DNA from 2 places in the Streptosporangium sp. NPDC002607 genome. Region 1 is predicted to be linked to the other one. Evidence: riboswitches for the same ligand, from Rfam matches in the RefSeq annotation. Region 1 holds a riboswitch; the other holds the start of a gene.
The links. A riboswitch is a leader RNA that binds a small molecule or an ion and turns the genes downstream of it on or off. The one in region 1 is predicted to bind glycine.
Positions count from the first base shown of each region.

Region 1 (8,927 bases):
GTATTGGGTACAGGTGCGTCAGCTGACAAGCGAGGCCAAACGCCTTAAGAGGTGATCCGTGAAGGCCGTCGTCATGGCGGGCGGGGAGGGTACACGGCTCCGGCCGATGACCGCGAACCAGCCCAAGCCTCTCCTGCCCGTGATCAATCGGCCGATCATGGAGCACGTGCTGCGCCTCCTGAAACGGCACGGTTTCACCGAGACGGTGGTCACCGTGCAGTTCCTGGCGGCCCTGGTCCGCAACTACTTCGGCGACGGCGACGAGCTCGGCATGAGCCTGTACTACGCCACCGAGGACACACCGCTCGGCACCGCGGGCAGCGTCAAGAACGCCGCGGACCGGCTGCGCGACGACCGCTTCCTGGTCATCTCCGGCGACGCGCTGACGGACATCGACCTGACGGACATGATCCGCTTCCACCGCGAGAACGGCGCGATGGTCACGATCGGGCTCAAGCGCGTTCCCAACCCGCTGGAGTTCGGCATCGTCATCGTCGACGACCAGGGGCGGGTGGAGCGCTTCCTGGAGAAGCCCACCTGGGGCCAGGTCTTCTCCGACACCGTCAACACCGGCATCTACGTGATGGAGCCCGAGGTCCTCGACGAGATCGCGGCGGGGGAGTCCGTCGACTGGTCGGGAGACGTGTTCCCCCGGCTGCTGGAGCGCGGAGCCCCGCTGTACGGCTACGTGGCCGACGGCTACTGGGAGGACGTCGGCACCCACGAGAGCTACCTCAAGGCCCAGGCCGACGTCCTGTCGGGCCGGGTCAAGGTCGACATCGACGCCTTCGAGGTCTCGCCGGGCGTCTGGGTGGCCGAGGGAGCCTCGGTCGACACCGACGCCATCCTCAAGGGCCCGCTCTACGTCGGCGACTACGCCAAGGTCGAGGCGGGGGCCGAGCTGCGCGAGTACACCGTGCTGGGCAGCAACGCGGTGGTCAGGGAGGGCGCCTTCCTGCACCGCGCGGTCGTCCACGACAACGTCTACATCGGGCCCAGCGCCCACCTGCGCGGCTGCGTGATCGGCAAGAACACCGACCTGATGACCGCGGCCAGGGTCGAGGAGGGCGCCGTCATCGGCGACGAGTGCATCATCGAGGCCGAGGCGTACATCTCCTCCGGCGTCAAGATCTACCCGTTCAAGACCATCGAGGCCGGGGCGGTGATCAACAACAGCGTCATCTGGGAGCCGCGCGCCCAGCGCAACCTGTTCGGCCCCCGGGGGGTCTCGGGGCTGGTCAACGTGGAGATCACCCCCGAGCTGTGCGTGCGGCTCGCCAGCGCCTACGCCACCACCCTGAAGAAGGGCGCCTCGGTCATCACCTCCCGCGACTCCTCCCGCGCGGCGCGGGCGCTGAAGCGGGCCGTGATCAGCGCCCTCAACGCCAGCGCGATCAACGTGCTCGACCTGGAGGCGTCCCCGCTCCCCGTGGCACGCTTCCACACCGCCAGGGAGAACGCGGTAGGCGGCATCGCGCTGCGCACCACCCCCGGCGACCCGCAGAGCGTCGACATCGTCTTCATGGACGAGCACGGCGCGGACCTGTCGCCGCCGGCCCAGCGCAAGCTGGACCGGGTCTTCTCCCGGCAGGAGTTCCGCCGCGCCTTCCCCGGCGAGATCGCCGAGCTGAGCTTCCCCGCCAGGGCGGTGGAGGACTACACGCACGAGCTGCTACGCCTGGTCGACATCAACGGGGTCCGCGACGCCGACATGAAGGTCGTGGTCGACTGCGCGGGAGGCACCTCCTCGCTGGTGCTGCCCAGCCTGCTCGGCCGGGTCGGGGTGGACGTGCTGACCGTCAACAACCGGCTGGACGACGCCTCGCCCACCGAGACCCTCGCCGAGCGCCGCCGCGACCTGCAGCGCCTGTCAGAGCTCGTCAGCTCCTCCAGGGCGGCCTTCGGCGTGCGCTTCGACCCGGTGGGCGAGCGGGTCGCGCTGGTGGACGAGATGGGCCAGCTGATCAGCGAGGAGCGCGCCCTGCTGGTGGTGCTCGACCTGGTCGCGGCCGAGCGCCGCGGCGGCAGGGTGGCACTGCCGGTCACCACCACCCGGGTGGCCGAGCAGGTCTGCAGGTTCCACGGGGTCCAGGCCGAGTGGACGTCCACCGCGATCGACGCGCTCACCGCCGCCGCCAGGGGTCCGGAGATGATCTTCGCGGCCGACGGGCGCGGTGGTTTCATCGTGCCCGAGTTCGGCCCCACGGTGGACGGCCTGGCGGTGTTCCTGCGCCTGCTCGGACTGGTCGCCAGGACCCGGCTCTCGCTCAGCCAGATCGACGCCAGGATACCCGAGGCCAAGCTGCTGCGCCGTACCGTGCCGACTCCGTGGGCGGCCAAGGGGGCGGTGATGCGCTCGGTCATCGAGGCCGCCGAGCACCACCGCATCGACACCACCGACGGGGTGCGGGTCGTCGCGGAGGACGGCAGCTGGACCCTGGTGCTGCCCGACCCGACCGAGGCGGTGACCCACCTGTGGGCCGAGGGGTTCGACGTCGACTCCGCCCAGACCCTGATCGAGCGCTGGGCGCGGGTGGTGGAGGAGGCCGCCGGCGGTTGAGGCGGCCCGCGCGACAAATACCGCGCGGCGCCATGGACCAGGGGCAGCGTCCCCTGTAACTTTGTCACCGACCGTACCCGCGGTTCAGCGTCAACCTTGACCTTCGCGCCTCATCACTGTATGTTGCGGCATTCGCAGTCTGAGAAAACACTTGAGAAGCGAAGAAGCGAGGCGCGCATCACTGAGCACCGTTGCCGCGTCTTCGCGGTAGGAGGCCGAGCCGATCGATGCCGAGCGTCTACTGCACGCAGTGCGGTCATGCCAATCCTGAGGATGCCCGTTTCTGTTCACGATGCGGGTCGCCGCTTACCAGGTCCGACACCCCCGGAGACAGCACGTCGACGATCTCCCTCTCCGGGATCGAGGCCTACGAGGCGGAGACCGGTGAGACGCTTCTCGCCGAGCGGCAGGCCGTTGAGCAGTTGCCCGCCGGCACCGCGTTGCTGGTCGCGATGCGCGGCCCCAACGCCGGCAGTCGGTTCCTGCTCGACAGCGACCTCACCACCGTGGGCCGCCACCCCGAGAGCGACATCTTCCTCGACGACATCACGGTCTCGCGCCGTCACGTGGAGTTCTACCGGCGCGGCGGCGGTGTCTTCACGGTCCGCGACGTCGGTAGCCTGAACGGCACGTACGTCAATCGTGAGCGCATCGAGGAGGTCCCGCTGTACGGCGGGGACGAGGTGCAGATCGGTAAGTTCCGCCTCGTCTTCCTCACCCGCGGCGCCGCTGGAGGATGATGAGCTCGCAGGCCGCTCGTGCGCACATGAGCATCGGGGAGGTGCTCGCTCTCCTGCAGGGCGAGTTCCCCGACGTCAGCATCTCCAAGATTCGCTTCCTGGAGGGCGAGGGGCTGATCGAGCCGGAGCGCAGTCCCTCCGGCTATCGCAAGTTCACCTACGCCGACGTCGAGCGGCTCCGCTACATCCTCAGCGAGCAGCGTGATCGCTACCTGCCGCTGCGCGTGATCAAGGATCATCTGGAGGCGGCCGACCGCGAGGAGCGCCCGGCGGCCCGGCCGCGCGCCGTCCCCGACGACGCGCCCCCCGAGGTCCGCCTCACCCGCGAGGAGTTCCTCGCCGCCGCGGAGCTCGACGAGGAGACCCTCACCGAGCTGGAGGACTACGGTCTGCTGGCCGCCGTGGCCCGCTACTACGACGCCGAGGCACTGGTCGTGGCCCGCAGTGTGGGCGCCCTGGCCGCCTTCGGCCTGCGTGCCCGCCACCTGCGGGCGGTCAAGGCCGCCGCGGAACGCGAGGCGGGGCTGGTGGAACAGGCCGTCGCCCCGCTGCTGCGCCGTCGCGGCCCCGGCGCGATCGACCAGGCGGACGAGACGGCGAGGGAGATCTCCGGTCTCCTGCTGGAATTGCACGCCTCGTTGCTGCGTTCCGGAGTCCGTGGGGCACTGGGCCGGTGAGAGCCTGACCAGGCACTCGTACCCCCACGAGTGTTACGTTGAACAAACCGGTCGGAATCCAGCGAAGACGGAGCAGCCCGTGTTGCAGATGGAGGTCGTGGGCGTTCGAGTTGAAATGCCCTCCAACCAGCCGATCGTCCTGCTGAAAGAGACGCATGGGGAGCGTTACCTACCTATCTGGATCGGCATGACGGAAGCCACGGCGATCGCCATGGCCCAGGCCGAGGAACCACCACCCCGGCCACTTACCCATGACCTGTTCCGGGACGTGCTCGAAGGGCTCGGAGTCAGGTTGAACACTGTCAACATCGTCGCTTTACGCGACGGCATCTTCTTCGCGGATCTCGTGTTCTCCAACGGGGTCGAGGTGAGCGCGCGTCCTTCCGACTCGATCGCCTTGGCACTTCGCACCGGTGCACGTATCTTCGCGAGTGAGGATGTGGTACGGGAGGCAGGGGTGATCATCCCTGACGACCAGGAGGACGAGGTGGAGAAGTTCAGGGAGTTCCTTGACACGATCACGCCCGAGGACTTCGGCCGCGCGGGGTAGGAATTTCGGTGCATTTACGCTTCACGACGCGCCGGGTGGGGTCGTTGACTGGACTTGGCCCCAGTCCTACGGTGCAAGTGAAACCTGCGGTCGTGCGTAAACCCCCAGATCAGGCCGTGGGATGAGAGAAAGCCGGAGGTCCGCGTGGCGGTCAGCAGCGGCGAGGGTAGAAACGCCGACCAGGATGACCCGGAACGGCGCCAGTCGGCACGTCAGCGCGCGGGTGAAGAGGGTCTGCTGTTCGACGGGCAACCGGTGAAAGTGCCCGCCGACATCGGCTACAGGGGGCCGACGGCCTGTTCGGCGGCAGGAATCACCTACCGGCAACTCGACTACTGGGCGCGCACCGGCCTGGTCGAGCCCACCGTGAGAGCCGCCCACGGCTCCGGCTCCCAGCGGCTGTACGGCTTCCGTGACATTCTGGTCCTCAAGGTTGTCAAGCGCCTTCTCGACACCGGTGTCTCCCTCCAGCAGATCCGCATCGCCGTGCAGCACCTGCGGGAGCGGGGTGTCAACGACCTGGCCCAGATCACTCTGATGAGCGACGGGGTGAGCGTCTACGAGTGCACCTCGCCGGACGAGGTCATCGACCTGCTTCAGGGGGGCCAGGGAGTCTTCGGTATCGCGCTGGGACGGGTGTGGCAGGAGGTGGAGGGCTCTCTCGCGGATCTTCCCGGCGAACGCGCGGAGTCGGGCGGGGGCCCTTTAGGCGATCATCAGGCCGATGAGTTGGCCCGTCGTCGCAGAGCACGACGAACCGGGTAAACTCGGACTCGCCATTGACCCTGTGCGGGAGAGACCCCGACCGCGATCGGGGCGCCGAAGGAGCAACCTCCCCGGAATCTCTCAGGCACCCTGTACCGCACGGACGAGGCAACTCTGGAAAGCAGACGTGCCCGCCAGGTGCGTCTCACCGACGGTGCAAGCCTCCCGGCAAGGGCAGGTGAAGCTCTCAGGTAGCGACCACGTCGTGATGACAGTCGTGATGACAGAGGGGGAGAACCGGCATATGCCCGCGCCCAGCACCGGTCTCCACCCCGCCCGAGAGGCTTCTCATGACCGATCTGTCATCGCTCAGCGAACTCGCCCCTCCGCCGTTCGCGACCCGTCACATCGGGCCCGACGACGCCGACCAGACCCGCATGCTGGAGGCGGTCGGATTCGCCTCCGTCGCCGACCTGGTCGCGGTGGCCGTGCCCGAGGCGATCCGCTCCTTCGCCCGGCTGGGTCTGCCCCCGGCGGCAGGGGAGTCCGAGGCCCTCGCCGAGCTGCGGGTCCTCGCCGGGCGTAACACCGTGCTCACCTCGATGATCGGCCTGGGCTACCACGACACGATCACCCCGGGTGTCATCCGCCGCAACCTCCTGGAGAACCCGGGCTGGTACACCGCGTACACGCCCTACCAGCCGGAGATCTCCCAGGGCCGGCTGGAGGCCCTGATCAACTTCCAGACCGTCGTCTCCGACCTGACCGCCCTCGACGTCGCGGGGGCCTCCCTGCTGGACGAGGCCACCGCCGCGGCCGAGGCGATGACCCTGGCCCGCCGCGCGGGCCGCACCTCGTCGAAGGTGTTCGTGGTCGACGCCGACGTGCTGCCGCAGACCAAGGCGGTGTTGCGCACCCGTGCCGAGCCGCTCGGCATCGAGCTGGTCGAGAGCGACTTCACCGGAGGGCTCCCCGACTGCTTCGGCGTGCTCGTGCAGTACCCCGGCGCCAGCGGCAGGATTCGCGACTTCCGCGCCATCGCCGACGCCGCCCACGCGTGCGGTGCCCAGGTGGTCGCCGCCGCCGACCTGCTCGCCCTCACCCTCCTGGCCGCGCCGGGCGAGCTCGGCGCCGACATCGCGGTCGGCTCCTCGCAGCGCTTCGGCGTCCCCCTCGGCTTCGGCGGTCCGCACGCCGCCTACATGGCGGTCCGTGACGGCCTCCAGCGCCAGCTGCCCGGCCGCCTGGTCGGCGTCTCCCAGGATGTCGAGGGACGTCCCGCCTACCGGCTCGCGCTCCAGACCCGCGAGCAGCACATCCGCCGGGAGAAGGCCACCAGCAACATCTGCACCGCGCAGGTGCTGCTCGCCGTGATCGCCGGCATGTACGCCGTCTACCACGGCCCCGAGGGCCTGCGCAGGATCGGCCGCCGCATCCACCGGCACGCCGCCGTGCTCGCCGAGGGGCTGCGCCAGGGCGGCGTCGAGGTGGTCCACGACACCTTCTTCGACACCGTGCTCGCCCGCGTGCCCGGACGTGCCGCCGGAGTCGTCGCCGCGGCCCGGGAGAACGGCGTCAACCTGCGCCTGGTCGACGCCGACCACGTGGGCGTCACCTGCGACGAGAGGACCGAGGTTCTCCATCTGGAGCAGGTCCTGGCCGCCTTCGAGGTCAGCGGCACCGTGCTGGCCGACCTGGACGCCGCCGCGCACGACGCGCTGCCCGGCGCGCTGGCGCGGGTCGGCGACTACCTCACCCACCCGGTCTTCCACAGCCACCGCTCCGAGACGGCCATGCTGCGCTACCTGCGCAGGCTCCAGGACAAGGACGTCGCGCTGGACCGGTCGATGATCCCGCTGGGCTCCTGCACCATGAAGCTCAACGCGACCACCGAGATGGAGCCGATCACCTGGCCGGAGTTCGCCGGGCTGCACCCGTACGCGCCGGAGGACCAGGCGGCGGGCTACGCCGAACTGATCGGGGAGCTGGAGCGCTGGCTGGCCGAGGTCACCGGTTATGACGCCGTGTCGATCCAGCCGAACGCCGGCTCCCAGGGCGAGTTCGCCGGTCTCCTGGCGATCCGCGCCTACCACACGGCGCGTGGCGAGTCGGATCGTGACGTCTGCCTGATCCCCTCGTCCGCGCACGGTACGAACGCCGCCAGCGCCGTGATGGCCGGCATGCGCGTCGCCGTGGTCGCCTGCGACGACAACGGCAACGTGGACCTCGACGACCTCGTCGCGAAGATCGAAAAGCACCGCGACCGGCTTGCCGCGATCATGGTGACCTACCCGTCCACGCACGGCGTGTACGAGGAGACGATCGTCGATGTCTGCGAGCTGGTGCACGAGGCCGGCGGGCAGGTCTACGTCGACGGCGCCAACCTCAACGCGCTGGTCGGCCTGGCCAGGCCGGGCGAGTTCGGGGCGGACGTCTCCCACCTCAACCTGCACAAGACCTTCTGCATCCCGCACGGCGGCGGCGGCCCCGGTGTCGGCCCGGTCGCGGTCCGCGCCCACCTGGCCGACTACCTGCCCGGTCACCCGCTGCGCGGCGGCTCGGCGGTCGGCCCGGTCTCGGCCGCCCCGTACGGCTCCGCGGGCATCCTGCCCATCTCCTGGGCCTACATCCGGATGATGGGTGCCGACGGGCTGAAGGCGGCCACCGAGCAGGCCATCCTGTCGGCCAACTACCTGGCCCGCAGGCTCGGCCCCCACTACCCGGTTCTCTACACCGGCCGCGGCGGCCTCGTCGCCCACGAGTGCATCATCGATCTGCGCCAGATCACCAAGGAGACCGGGGTGACGGTCGACGACGTGGCCAAGCGCCTCGTCGACTACGGTTTCCACGCGCCGACCATGTCCTTCCCGGTGGCCGGCACGCTGATGATCGAGCCGACCGAGAGCGAGGACCTGGCCGAGCTCGACCGGTTCTGCGAGGCGATGATCGCGATTCGCGGTGAGATCGAGAAGGTCGCCTCCGGCGCCTACGACAGGGTCGACAACCCGCTGCGCAACGCCCCGCACACGGCCGGCAGCCTCGTCGCCGACGAGTGGGAGCACCCCTACACCCGCACCGAGGCGGCCTACCCGCTGCCCTCGCTGCGCGAGGGCAAGTACTGGTCGCCGGTCCGCCGCATCGACCAGGCCTACGGCGACCGCAACCTGGTGTGCTCCTGCCCTCCCCTGGAGGCGTACGAAGACTGATCCGCACCGCGGCCCGCGTCTCGCGAGAACCACGTATCCGTAGGGAATGCGGGAGGACGGACGGCGCCCCGAGTCGTTAGGCTCGGGGCGTCTCCGTATCCGGGAAGGACCCTGCATGCCTGAGGTGGACACCCGTCCCTTGGACACCGCGCGAAGACTGGCCGAGTCCGGCGACCTCGACGGCGCCGCCGTGATCTTCGCGGAGCTGGCCGCCGACCCCGACGAGCCCGATCGGGCACAGGCGGCGGTGGGCCTCGCCGTGGTGCTCCAGGAGCGCGGAGACGTGCCGGGCTCTCGCGCGGCCGCGCGCACCGCACTGGCGACAGGGCACCCGGAGTTCGCCGCCCAGGCCGCCTGCCTGCTCGCGGGGAGCTTCGAAAGGGAGGGGATGGCCGACCAGGCCCGCGCCGCCTGGCAGGCCGCGCTGGGCGTCGGCCATCCCGCCTACGTCCCGTCGGCGCACATGGCCCTCGCCAGGCTCGCCACGGA
Region 1 is NZ_JBSFWD010000037.1:28,184-37,110, forward strand. It holds gene ACWD3H_RS32985 (CDP-alcohol phosphatidyltransferase family protein) at 1-55, shown strand, start outside; gene ACWD3H_RS32990 (mannose-1-phosphate guanyltransferase) at 59-2,560, shown strand; gene ACWD3H_RS32995 (FHA domain-containing protein) at 2,788-3,300, shown strand; gene ftsR (transcriptional regulator FtsR) at 3,327-3,977, shown strand; gene ACWD3H_RS33005 (bifunctional nuclease family protein) at 4,057-4,527, shown strand; gene ACWD3H_RS33010 (MerR family transcriptional regulator) at 4,672-5,292, shown strand; glycine riboswitch at 5,308-5,400, shown strand; gene gcvP (aminomethyl-transferring glycine dehydrogenase) at 5,583-8,438, shown strand; gene ACWD3H_RS33020 (tetratricopeptide repeat protein) at 8,554-8,927, shown strand, end outside.

Region 2 (8,927 bases), on a different contig from region 1:
GTACACCGGCCGCTCGGCGGTCCTGCCGTAGTCCGGTTCGAAGTCCGGTTCCTCCTCCGCCGGTTCCTCGGGGGTACTCTCCTGGTGCCGGACGCCGAAGGCCAGCCCGGCGGCCAGGCAGACCAGCGGGAGCGCGGGCACCACGTAGCGGTGGTCGAAGGCCGCGATGAAGGGCGGCAGGATCAGCAGCATGGTCCCCGCGGCCCAGGGCAGCAGCACCGCGCCGCCGAGCCGCCGCAGCCGCATCAGCACGCCGACCAGGCCGATCAGGCAGATCACCGCGAGGAACGGGCCGCGCACGAAGCCGTACTCCTGGTAACCGCGCAACCAGCCCGCGTACGGCTCGGCCATCGTCGGCGCTCCCGAGACGCCCTGGTAGGCCACGGTCAGCTGCTCGGCGGTCTTCCCCTGCGAGGCGGCCTCGGTGGGGAAGGGGCGCAGCGTGTCGGGGAAGACGTAGGCGCTCTGCGGTCCGGGGGTCGGGTAGACGCGCCGGGTCCAGTCGAAGATGTGGACCGCGTCGTCGAGGCCCGCCCGCAGGAAGTCCAGCGGCTGGGCCTTGATGGCCTGGGTGGCGAAGGCGCCGGCGAGCGCGTCGCGCTCGGCCCAGCCGCCCTTGACCTTGTTCAGCGGTGAGGCGCCGTCCCAGATGTAGACCGGCGGCGCCGCGCGCTGTCCCACCGGTTCGACGGGGCACAGGGCCGCCTCGGGGCCGGTCGGCTGGATCCTGGCGCAGTCGGCGAAGGTCATCGTCCGCGCCCACAGGAAGGTGTTGCCCCGGGTCAGCGCGTAGCTGCCGTGCTCGGATTCGAACCAGGCGGCGTACGAGCCCAGGCCGATGGCGGCGGTCAGGGTCGCGGAGACGACCGCCCGCCACCCGGCCCGGCGGATCACCAGGCAGACCAGCGCCACGGCGATCAGCGGCAGCCCGATGGTCCGGGTGACCGTCGCGGCGGCCAGCAGCAGGCCGGCCAGCGCCGCGACCCAGGCGGCCGGGCGTTGCCGCCACAGCAGCAGGGTGACCGCCAGCACCGCCAGGAACTGGAAGAGCAGGTCCGCCATGACGAGGTGTTCGAGCTGGATCTGGTGGGCGTCCAGCAGCACCGGCAGCGCGGCGAGCGTCGCGCCCCATCCCGGCAGGCGGCCCAGCCTGCGCAGCAGCAGGTAGACGCAGAGCGCCACGGCCAGCCCGAGCAGGTGCTGGACGACGACCACGGCCTGGACGCTGGCCAGCGGCTTGAGGATCCACAGGAACAGCGAGTAGCCCCCGGGACGGGGTTCCAGGGGGCGAGGGTCGAGCCCGGCGTTCAGGTAGACGAAGGAGTCGGCCCAGAACCACAGGGCGGGCCGGTAGCCGAGCACGGCCAGGGCGCGCAGGCAGCCGCCGGCCAGCAGGGCGGCGATGAAGAGCCAGTGTGCCCCGAAGAAACGGAGCACCCGCGAGGCACGGTTCGCCGGGTGCGTTCCCGTTACCACCACGACCTCCCGAGTCCCGCGGACATGGCCACCCAGCATAGGCGCGGGACGGGAGGGGCCCATACGTGATGCGAAATTTGGCGGCGATCGAGTTCTATGCGGCGTTCCTCATCTGAAGCGTGGATCTGGGGAAGCGTTCAGCACTCGATGACGTTCACCGCGAGCCCGCCGCGGCTGGTCTCCTTGTACTTGTCGAGCATGTCGCGGCCGGTGTCGCGCATCGTCTTGATGGCCTTGTCCAGCGAGACGAAGTGGCGGCCGTCGCCGCGCAGCGCGATCCTGGCCGCGGCGATGGCCTTGATCGAGGCGACGGCGTTGCGCTCGATGCACGGGATCTGCACCAGGCCGCCGATCGGGTCGCAGGTCAGCCCCAGGTTGTGCTCGATACCGATCTCGGCGGCGTTCTCGACCTGCTCGGGGGTGCCGCCCATCACCTCGGTGAGCCCGGCGGCGGCCATCGAGCAGGCGGAGCCGACCTCCCCCTGGCAGCCCACCTCGGCCCCGGAGATGGAGGCGTTCTCCTTGAACAGCACGCCGATCGCCCCCGCGGTCAGCAGGAAGCGGATCACCCCCTCGTCATCGGATTCGCGGACGAAGCGGTCGTAGTAGGTGAGCACGGCGGGGATGATGCCCGCGGCGCCGTTGGTGGGCGCGGTGACGATCCGGCCGCCGGCGGCGTTCTCCTCGTTGACCGCGAGGGCGAACAGCGAGACCCAGTCCATCGTCTGCAGCGAGTCCTTCTCTCCCGGCTCGCTCCGCAGTTGCCGGTGGAGCTGGTGGGCGCGGCGGCGGACCTTCAGGCCGCCGGGCAGCACGCCCTCCTTGCCGATGCCCCGTCGCACGCACTCGCTCATGACCTGCCACAGGACGAGCAGCTGGGCGCGGATCTCGGCCTCGGTGCGGCCGAACGCCCGTTCGTTCTCCAGCATCAGCCCGGAGATCGACAGCCCGGTCTCCGCGCACTGGGCGAGCAGCTCCGCGGCCGTGGTGAAGGGGTGCGGCAGGACCGTGTCGTCGGGTTTGATCCGGTCGGCGCCGGTGGCGTTCTCGTCGACGACGAAGCCGCCGCCCACCGAGTAGTAGACCTTCTCGCGCAGCGTCTCGCCGGACTCCGACAGGGCGGTGAAGCGCATGCCGTTGGGGTGGTGGGGGAGCGAGATCTTGCGTTCGAAGACGAGGTCCTCGCCGATGACGAAGGGGATCTCGTGGGAGCCGTACAGGCGGACGGTGCCCGAGGCGCGCATGGCGGCCAGCCGCTCGTCGACCGTGTCGACGTCGACCAGCTCGGGTTTCTCGCCCGACAGGCCGAGCAGCACCGCCTTGTCGCTGCCGTGGCCCTTGCCGGTCAGCCCGAGCGAGCCGTACAGGATGGCGCTCACCCGCGCGGTCTTCTCCAGCAGCCCGTCCCGGTGCAGACCCCGGGCGAACTTGTGGGCGGCGGCCATCGGGCCGCCGGTGTGCGAGCTGGACGGGCCGATTCCGATCTTGAAGAGATCGAAGACACTGATCGTCATCTGAATCCTTCCAGCGTGGACGGTCACGCGCGCCCGGGGACGCGCGTGACCGTGACGCGAGGCGTCGAACTTATGACTCACCCGAGGTGAGCGCGGTGTACTCCTCCGGCGACAGCAGGTCGTCGGCGGAGCCCTCAAGACGTACCCGGAACAGCCAGCCGTCGCCGTAGGAGTCGCTGTTGACCAGCGAGGGGTCGTCCACGACCGCCTGGTTGACCTCCACGACCTCGCCGGTGACCGGTGCGAAGATGTCACTCACCGACTTGGTCGACTCGACCTCGCCGACGGCGTCACCGGTGGCGATCGACGCGCCTACCTCGGGTACCTGCACGTAGACCACGTCGCCCAGCGCCTCGGCGGCGTAGGCGGTGATGCCCACGGTGAGGGTCAGGCCGTCGTCGACGCCGCCGATCCACTCGTGTTCCTTGGTGTAGTGCAGGTCCTCGGGAATGCTGCTCATTTTTTCCTCCTGTAGAAAGGCAGTTCGACGACCTCGACCGGCTCGCGGCTGCCCCGGATGTCGACGGCCAGCCCCGACGACAGGCCGCTGTCCACGTAGGCCATGGCGATGGGCCTGCCCAGTGTCTGGGAGGGCGCCCCGCTGGTGACCTCCCCGGCGACCGTGCCGTCATCGGCGACCACCACCGGATACCCGTGCCGGGGCACCCTGCGGCCGCTCGCGACCAGGCCGACCAGACGACGGGCCGGCGGGACGTCCCTGAGCGGTTCGAGGGCGGCCCGGCCGACGAAGTCGCCCGGCTTGTCAAACCTCACCACACGGCCGAGCCCGGCGTCGAACGGAGTGAGGTCCGCGGAGAGTTCGTTGCCGTAGAGCGGCATGCCCGCCTCCAGCCGGAGGGTGTCGCGCGCGGACAGGCCGGCGGGGACCAGCCCGTGCGGTGCGCCCGCCTCGATGAGGGCGGTCCAGAGGGGTTCCGCCGCCGAGGCCGCGACGAACAGCTCGAAGCCGTCCTCGCCGGTGTATCCGGTGCGGGCGACGAGGACCTCGTGTCCGGCCACCACGGCGGGCAGGCCCGCGTAGTACCCGAGCCCGTCCAGGTCGGCGTCGGTGAGAGTGCTCAGGATCTCCACCGAGCGCGGCCCCTGGACGGCGACCAGCGCGTACTCCTCGGAGCGGTCCCGCACCGCGGCGTCGAAGTCCTTGGCGCGCTCGGTCAGCTCGGCGGCCACCCGGGGGTAGTTGGAGGCGTTGGCGACGACCATGAACTCTTCGGGGGCCAGCCGGTAGACGATCAGGTCGTCCAGCACGCCGCCCCCGGCGTCGACGATCATCGTGTAGCGGGCGCGGCCGGGCGCCAGCGCGGAGAGGTGGCCGACCAGCGCGTAGTCGAGGGCCTCGGCGGCCTGCGGGCCGGTCACGAAGATCTCACCCATGTGGGAGAGGTCGAACAGGCCGGCCGCCTGGCGGACCGCGTTGTGCTCGGCGGACTCGCTGCCGTAGCGGAGCGGCATCAGCCAGCCCGCGAAGTCGGTCAGCGTCGCGCCGAGGGACTCGTGCACGCCGCGCAGCGGCGTAGGTCGGGACATGTTCGCACCTCAGACAAGGGACAGATGAGATCATCCTCCCCCTCTGTCATTGGTGCCTGAGAGTTTCATCCGGGTTTTACCGGACTTTCACCTTCGGCGAGGTCGTGGGACCTGCTTTCCAGAGGCACCTACCCGCACGGTCCTTTGCCTTGAGAGGTTCGCGGGGAGGGCTTGCTCCTTCAGGGGTCCTGGCCTGGATGTCAGGACACTCTCCCGCGCGGGGTTCATCGGTGTCGCAGGCCAGCCTAACCGCCCGCACCGGCCGAGCGAAATCCCCGGGCGCGCACCGGCCTTCACGAATCACTCAGCAGCGGGCGTGCCGGACCAGCGCCTCGAACAGGGCCGACTCGTCGTCGGTCTCGGGATGCCACTGGACGGCGAGGGCGAACGGATGATCCTCCACCTCCACGGCCTCCACCGTGCCGTCCTCGGCGTGGGCGGTCACGGTCAGGCCCTCGGCGAGCAGGTCAACGGCCTGGTGGTGGTAGTGGGCCACGTCCACGGTCTCGGTCCCGAAGACCTTCGAGGTCAGGCTGCCGGGGGCGAGCCGCACCGGCATCCTGCCGTAGCTGCCGGGGGCCGGGGCGTGCCCCTGGTGGCCCACCACGTCGGGCAGGTGCTGGTGGAGGCCGCCGCCGAGGGCGACGTTCAGGATCTGCATGCCCCTGCAGATGCCGAGGAAGGGCAGGTCCCGCTCCAGCGTCGCCCGGACCAGTCCCAGTTCGGCGTCGTCGCGGAACGGCCGGACGTAGCCGGTCCGCTCATGCGGCTCCTGCCCGTACCGCTCCGGGCCGACGTCCCCGCCGCCGGCCAGGATCAGCCCGTCCAGGCGCTCCACGAGCGTCGCGGGGTCGCCCGCGGGCGGCAGGATCACCGGCTGCCCGCCCGCGCGGGCCACGTGGTCGACGTAGTCGTACGGCAGCAGCGCGGTGGTCGTCTCCCAGACGGTGAACCTCGCGGGCTCGACGTAGCAGGTGATGCCGATGACGGGACGGGACATGATCTCTTTCTCACGCGGACGCCGGGGACATGGGACATCCGCCCACGTCCTCGCACGTTATCGGGGCCAGGGTATGGCCTGGGCAAATCCCGCCACCGCCGGTCGCGAAGGTGGCGGGGGCGGAGATGGCGGGGAGCGGTCAGAGTGGCGTGACGTAGGCGCCCGAGATGCCGCCGTCCACCAGGAACTCCGCGCCGGTGACGAAGCTCGCGTCGTCCGAGGCGAGGAACGCCACCGCGGCGGCGATCTCGGTCGCCTCGGCGAAGCGGCCGATCGGGATGTGCACCAGGCGGCGCTGTGCCCGCTCGGGGTCCTTGGCGAACAGCTCCTGCAGCAGCGGGGTGTTGACCGGGCCGGGGCAGAGCGCGTTGACCCGGATGCCCTCGCGGGCGAACTGCACGCCCAGCTCGCGCGACATCGCCAGCACCCCGCCCTTGGAGGCGGTGTAGGAGATCTGGCTGGTCGCCGAGCCCATCACGGCCACGAACGACGCGGTGTTGATGATCGACCCCTTGCCCTGCCGCCGCATGTACGGGATGGCGTGCTTGCAGCACAGGTAGACGGAGGTGAGGTTGACCTCCTGGACCCGGCGCCAGGCGTCGATGCCGGTCTCCAGGATCGAGTCGTCCTCCGGCGGTGAGATGCCCGCGTTGTTGAACGCGATGTCCACGCTGCCGTAGCTGTCGAACGCGGTCTGGAACATCCGGACGACGTCGTCCTCGCTGGTCACGTCGGCCTTCACGAACAGGCCGCCGACCTCGGCCGCGGCCGCCGCGCCGGTCGTCTCGTCCAGGTCCACGCACACGACGCGGGCGCCCTCCTCGGCGAACCGGCGCGCGGTGGCCAGGCCGATCCCGCTACCGGCGCCGGTGATGACGGCCACCCGGTCCTGCAAACGCAGCATCGCTTCTACTCCTCGGAAATGAAGACGTTCTTGGTCTCGGTGAACGCGGACAGGGCGTCCGGTCCCAGCTCGCGGCCGAGGCCCGACTGCTTGAAACCGCCGAACGGGGTCCAGTAGCGGACGCTCGAATGTGAGTTGACGCTCAGGTTGCCCGCCTCGACGGCCCTGGCCACCCGGAGCGCCCGGCCGACGTCACGGGTCCAGATGGATCCGCTCAGGCCGTACGGGGTGTCGTTGGCGATCCGCACGGCGTCCGCCTCGTCGTCGAACGGCAGCACCGACACCACCGGTCCGAAGATCTCCTCGGTGAACGCCCGGTCGTCGGCCGAGGTCGGGGTCAGGACCGTCGCCGGGAACCAGAACCCCGGCCCCGACGGGCACGCGCCCCGCAGGTGGGGCGGCTCGGTGACGTAGGAGGCCACCCGCTCCCGGTGTTCGGCGCTGATCAGCGGGCCCATCTCGGTGCTCTCGTCGCGGGGGTCGCCGACCCTGACCTTCAGCACGGCCTCGCCGAACCGGGCCAGGAACTCGTCGTGCACCGAGCGCTCGACCAGGATCCGGGAGCGCGCGCAGCAGTCCTGGCCCGCGTTGTCGAAGACCGCGTACGGCGCGGTCGCCGCCGCCCGTTCCAGGTCGGCGTCGGCGAAGACCACGTTGGCGCTCTTGCCGCCCAGCTCCAGGGTGAGCCGCTTGACCTGCCCGGCGCAGACGGCGGCGATCTCCTTGCCCACCTCGGTGGAGCCGGTGAACACGATCTTCGCCACGTCCGGGTGCTCGACCAGCCGGGCGCCCGCGACCTCTCCGGCGCCGGGCAGGACCTGAAACACCCCCTCGGGCAGCCCGGCGGCCAGGGCCAGCTCGGCCACCCGCAGGGCGGTCAGCGGTGTCCACTCGGCGGGCTTGACGATCACGGTGTTGCCCGCGGCCAGCGCCGGGGCCGTCCCCCAGGTCATGATGACCATCGGGAAGTTCCACGGCACGATCACGCCGACGACGCCCAGCGGTTCCTTGAAGGTGACGTCGAGGCCGCCGGGCACCGGGATCTGCAGGCCGTGGTCACGCTCGGGCGCCCCGGCGTAGAAGTCGAGCACGTCGGCGACGTTGCCCGCCTCCCAGCGGGCGTTGCCGATCGTGTGCCCGGCGCCCGCGACCTCCAGCAGGGCCAGTTCCTCGGCGTGCTCGCGCACCAGCGAGGCGAACCGGCGCAGCAGCCGGGCCCGGTCGGAAGGGCCGACGCTCCGCCAGGTGGCGAAGGCCCTTCTCGCGCGCTCCACCGCCCTGTCGACCTCGGCGGCGTCCGCCATCTCGACCTCGGCGATCACCTCTTCTGTCGCCGGATTTATGATCTTCACCGTCACATCCGTTCGAATCCTCGGAACAGCTCCCAGTCGGTCACCGCCGCGTCGAAGGCGGCCAGCTCGGTCCGGGCGTTGTTCGCGTAGTGCGCCACGACGTCCTCGCCGAAGACGGAGGCCGCGAACGCGGAGCCCTCCCAGAGCTCCAGCGCGTCCCGCAGGGTGTGCGGGACGGTCTCCGCGCCCGAGGTGTAGGCGTTCCCCGTGACCGCCTCCTCAAGCGGCAGTTCGTTCTCGATGCCGTGCAGCCCGGCCGCGACCAGTGCCGAGACCGCCAGGTAGGGGTTGACGTCGCCGCCGGGCACCCGGTTCTCGATCCGCAGCGAGGGGCCGTGGCCGACCAGGCGCAGCGCGCACGTCCTGTTGTCCACGCCCCACTTGACGGCGGTGGGGGCGAAGCTGCCCGGCACGTACCGCTTGTAGGAGTTGACGTTCGGCGCGTACAGCAGGGTCAGCTCGCGCATGAGGGCGAGCTGACCGGCGATGAAGTGCTGTCCCGTCGCGGACAGTCCGTGCGCCTCGGAACCCGCCATGACCGGCTCTCCGGCGGTGTCCCTGAGCGAGATGTGGATGTGGCAGGAGTTGCCCTCGCGCTGGTTCGGTTTGGCCATGAAGGTGATCGACATGCCCTCCTGGGCGGCGATCTCCTTGGCGCCGTTCTTGTAGACGGCGTGGTCGTCGCAGCTGGACAGGGCCTCGCCGAAGCGGAAGGCGATCTCGTGCTGGCCGAGGTTGCACTCGCCCTTGGCCGACTCGACGTACATGCCCGCGCCCTCCATGCCGAGCCTGATCCTGCGCAGCAGCGGCTCGACCCTGGCGGTGCCGAGGAGGGAGTAGTCGACGTTGTAGAGGTTGGCGGGCGTCAGGTCACGGTAACCGCCGCGCCAGGCGTCCTCGTAGCTGTCGTTGAAGATCACGAACTCCAGCTCGGTCCCGACGAACGCCCCCCAGCCCCGCTCGGCCAGCCGGGCGAGTTGCCGGCGCAGGATCTGCCGCGGCGAGGCGGCCACGTCGGAGCCGTCCTCCCAGAGCAGGTCGGCCATCACCAGGGCCGTCCCCTCCTGCCACGGCACCCGGCGCAGGGTGGACACGTCGGGTTTCATGACGAAGTCGCCGTATCCCCGCTCCCA
Region 2 is NZ_JBSFWD010000017.1:156,118-165,044, forward strand. It holds gene ACWD3H_RS20955 (hypothetical protein) at 1-1,476, opposite strand, end outside; gene ACWD3H_RS20960 (L-serine ammonia-lyase) at 1,614-2,990, opposite strand; gene gcvH (glycine cleavage system protein GcvH) at 3,061-3,450, opposite strand; gene gcvT (glycine cleavage system aminomethyltransferase GcvT) at 3,447-4,538, opposite strand; glycine riboswitch at 4,579-4,663, opposite strand; glycine riboswitch at 4,666-4,764, opposite strand; gene ACWD3H_RS20975 (gamma-glutamyl-gamma-aminobutyrate hydrolase family protein) at 4,843-5,538, opposite strand; gene ACWD3H_RS20980 (3-oxoacyl-ACP reductase) at 5,678-6,442, opposite strand; gene ACWD3H_RS20985 (aldehyde dehydrogenase family protein) at 6,448-7,800, opposite strand; gene ACWD3H_RS20990 (glutamine synthetase family protein) at 7,797-8,927, opposite strand, start outside.
Region 2: another riboswitch for glycine. It lies ahead of gcvT (glycine cleavage system aminomethyltransferase GcvT); the one in region 1 lies ahead of gcvP (aminomethyl-transferring glycine dehydrogenase).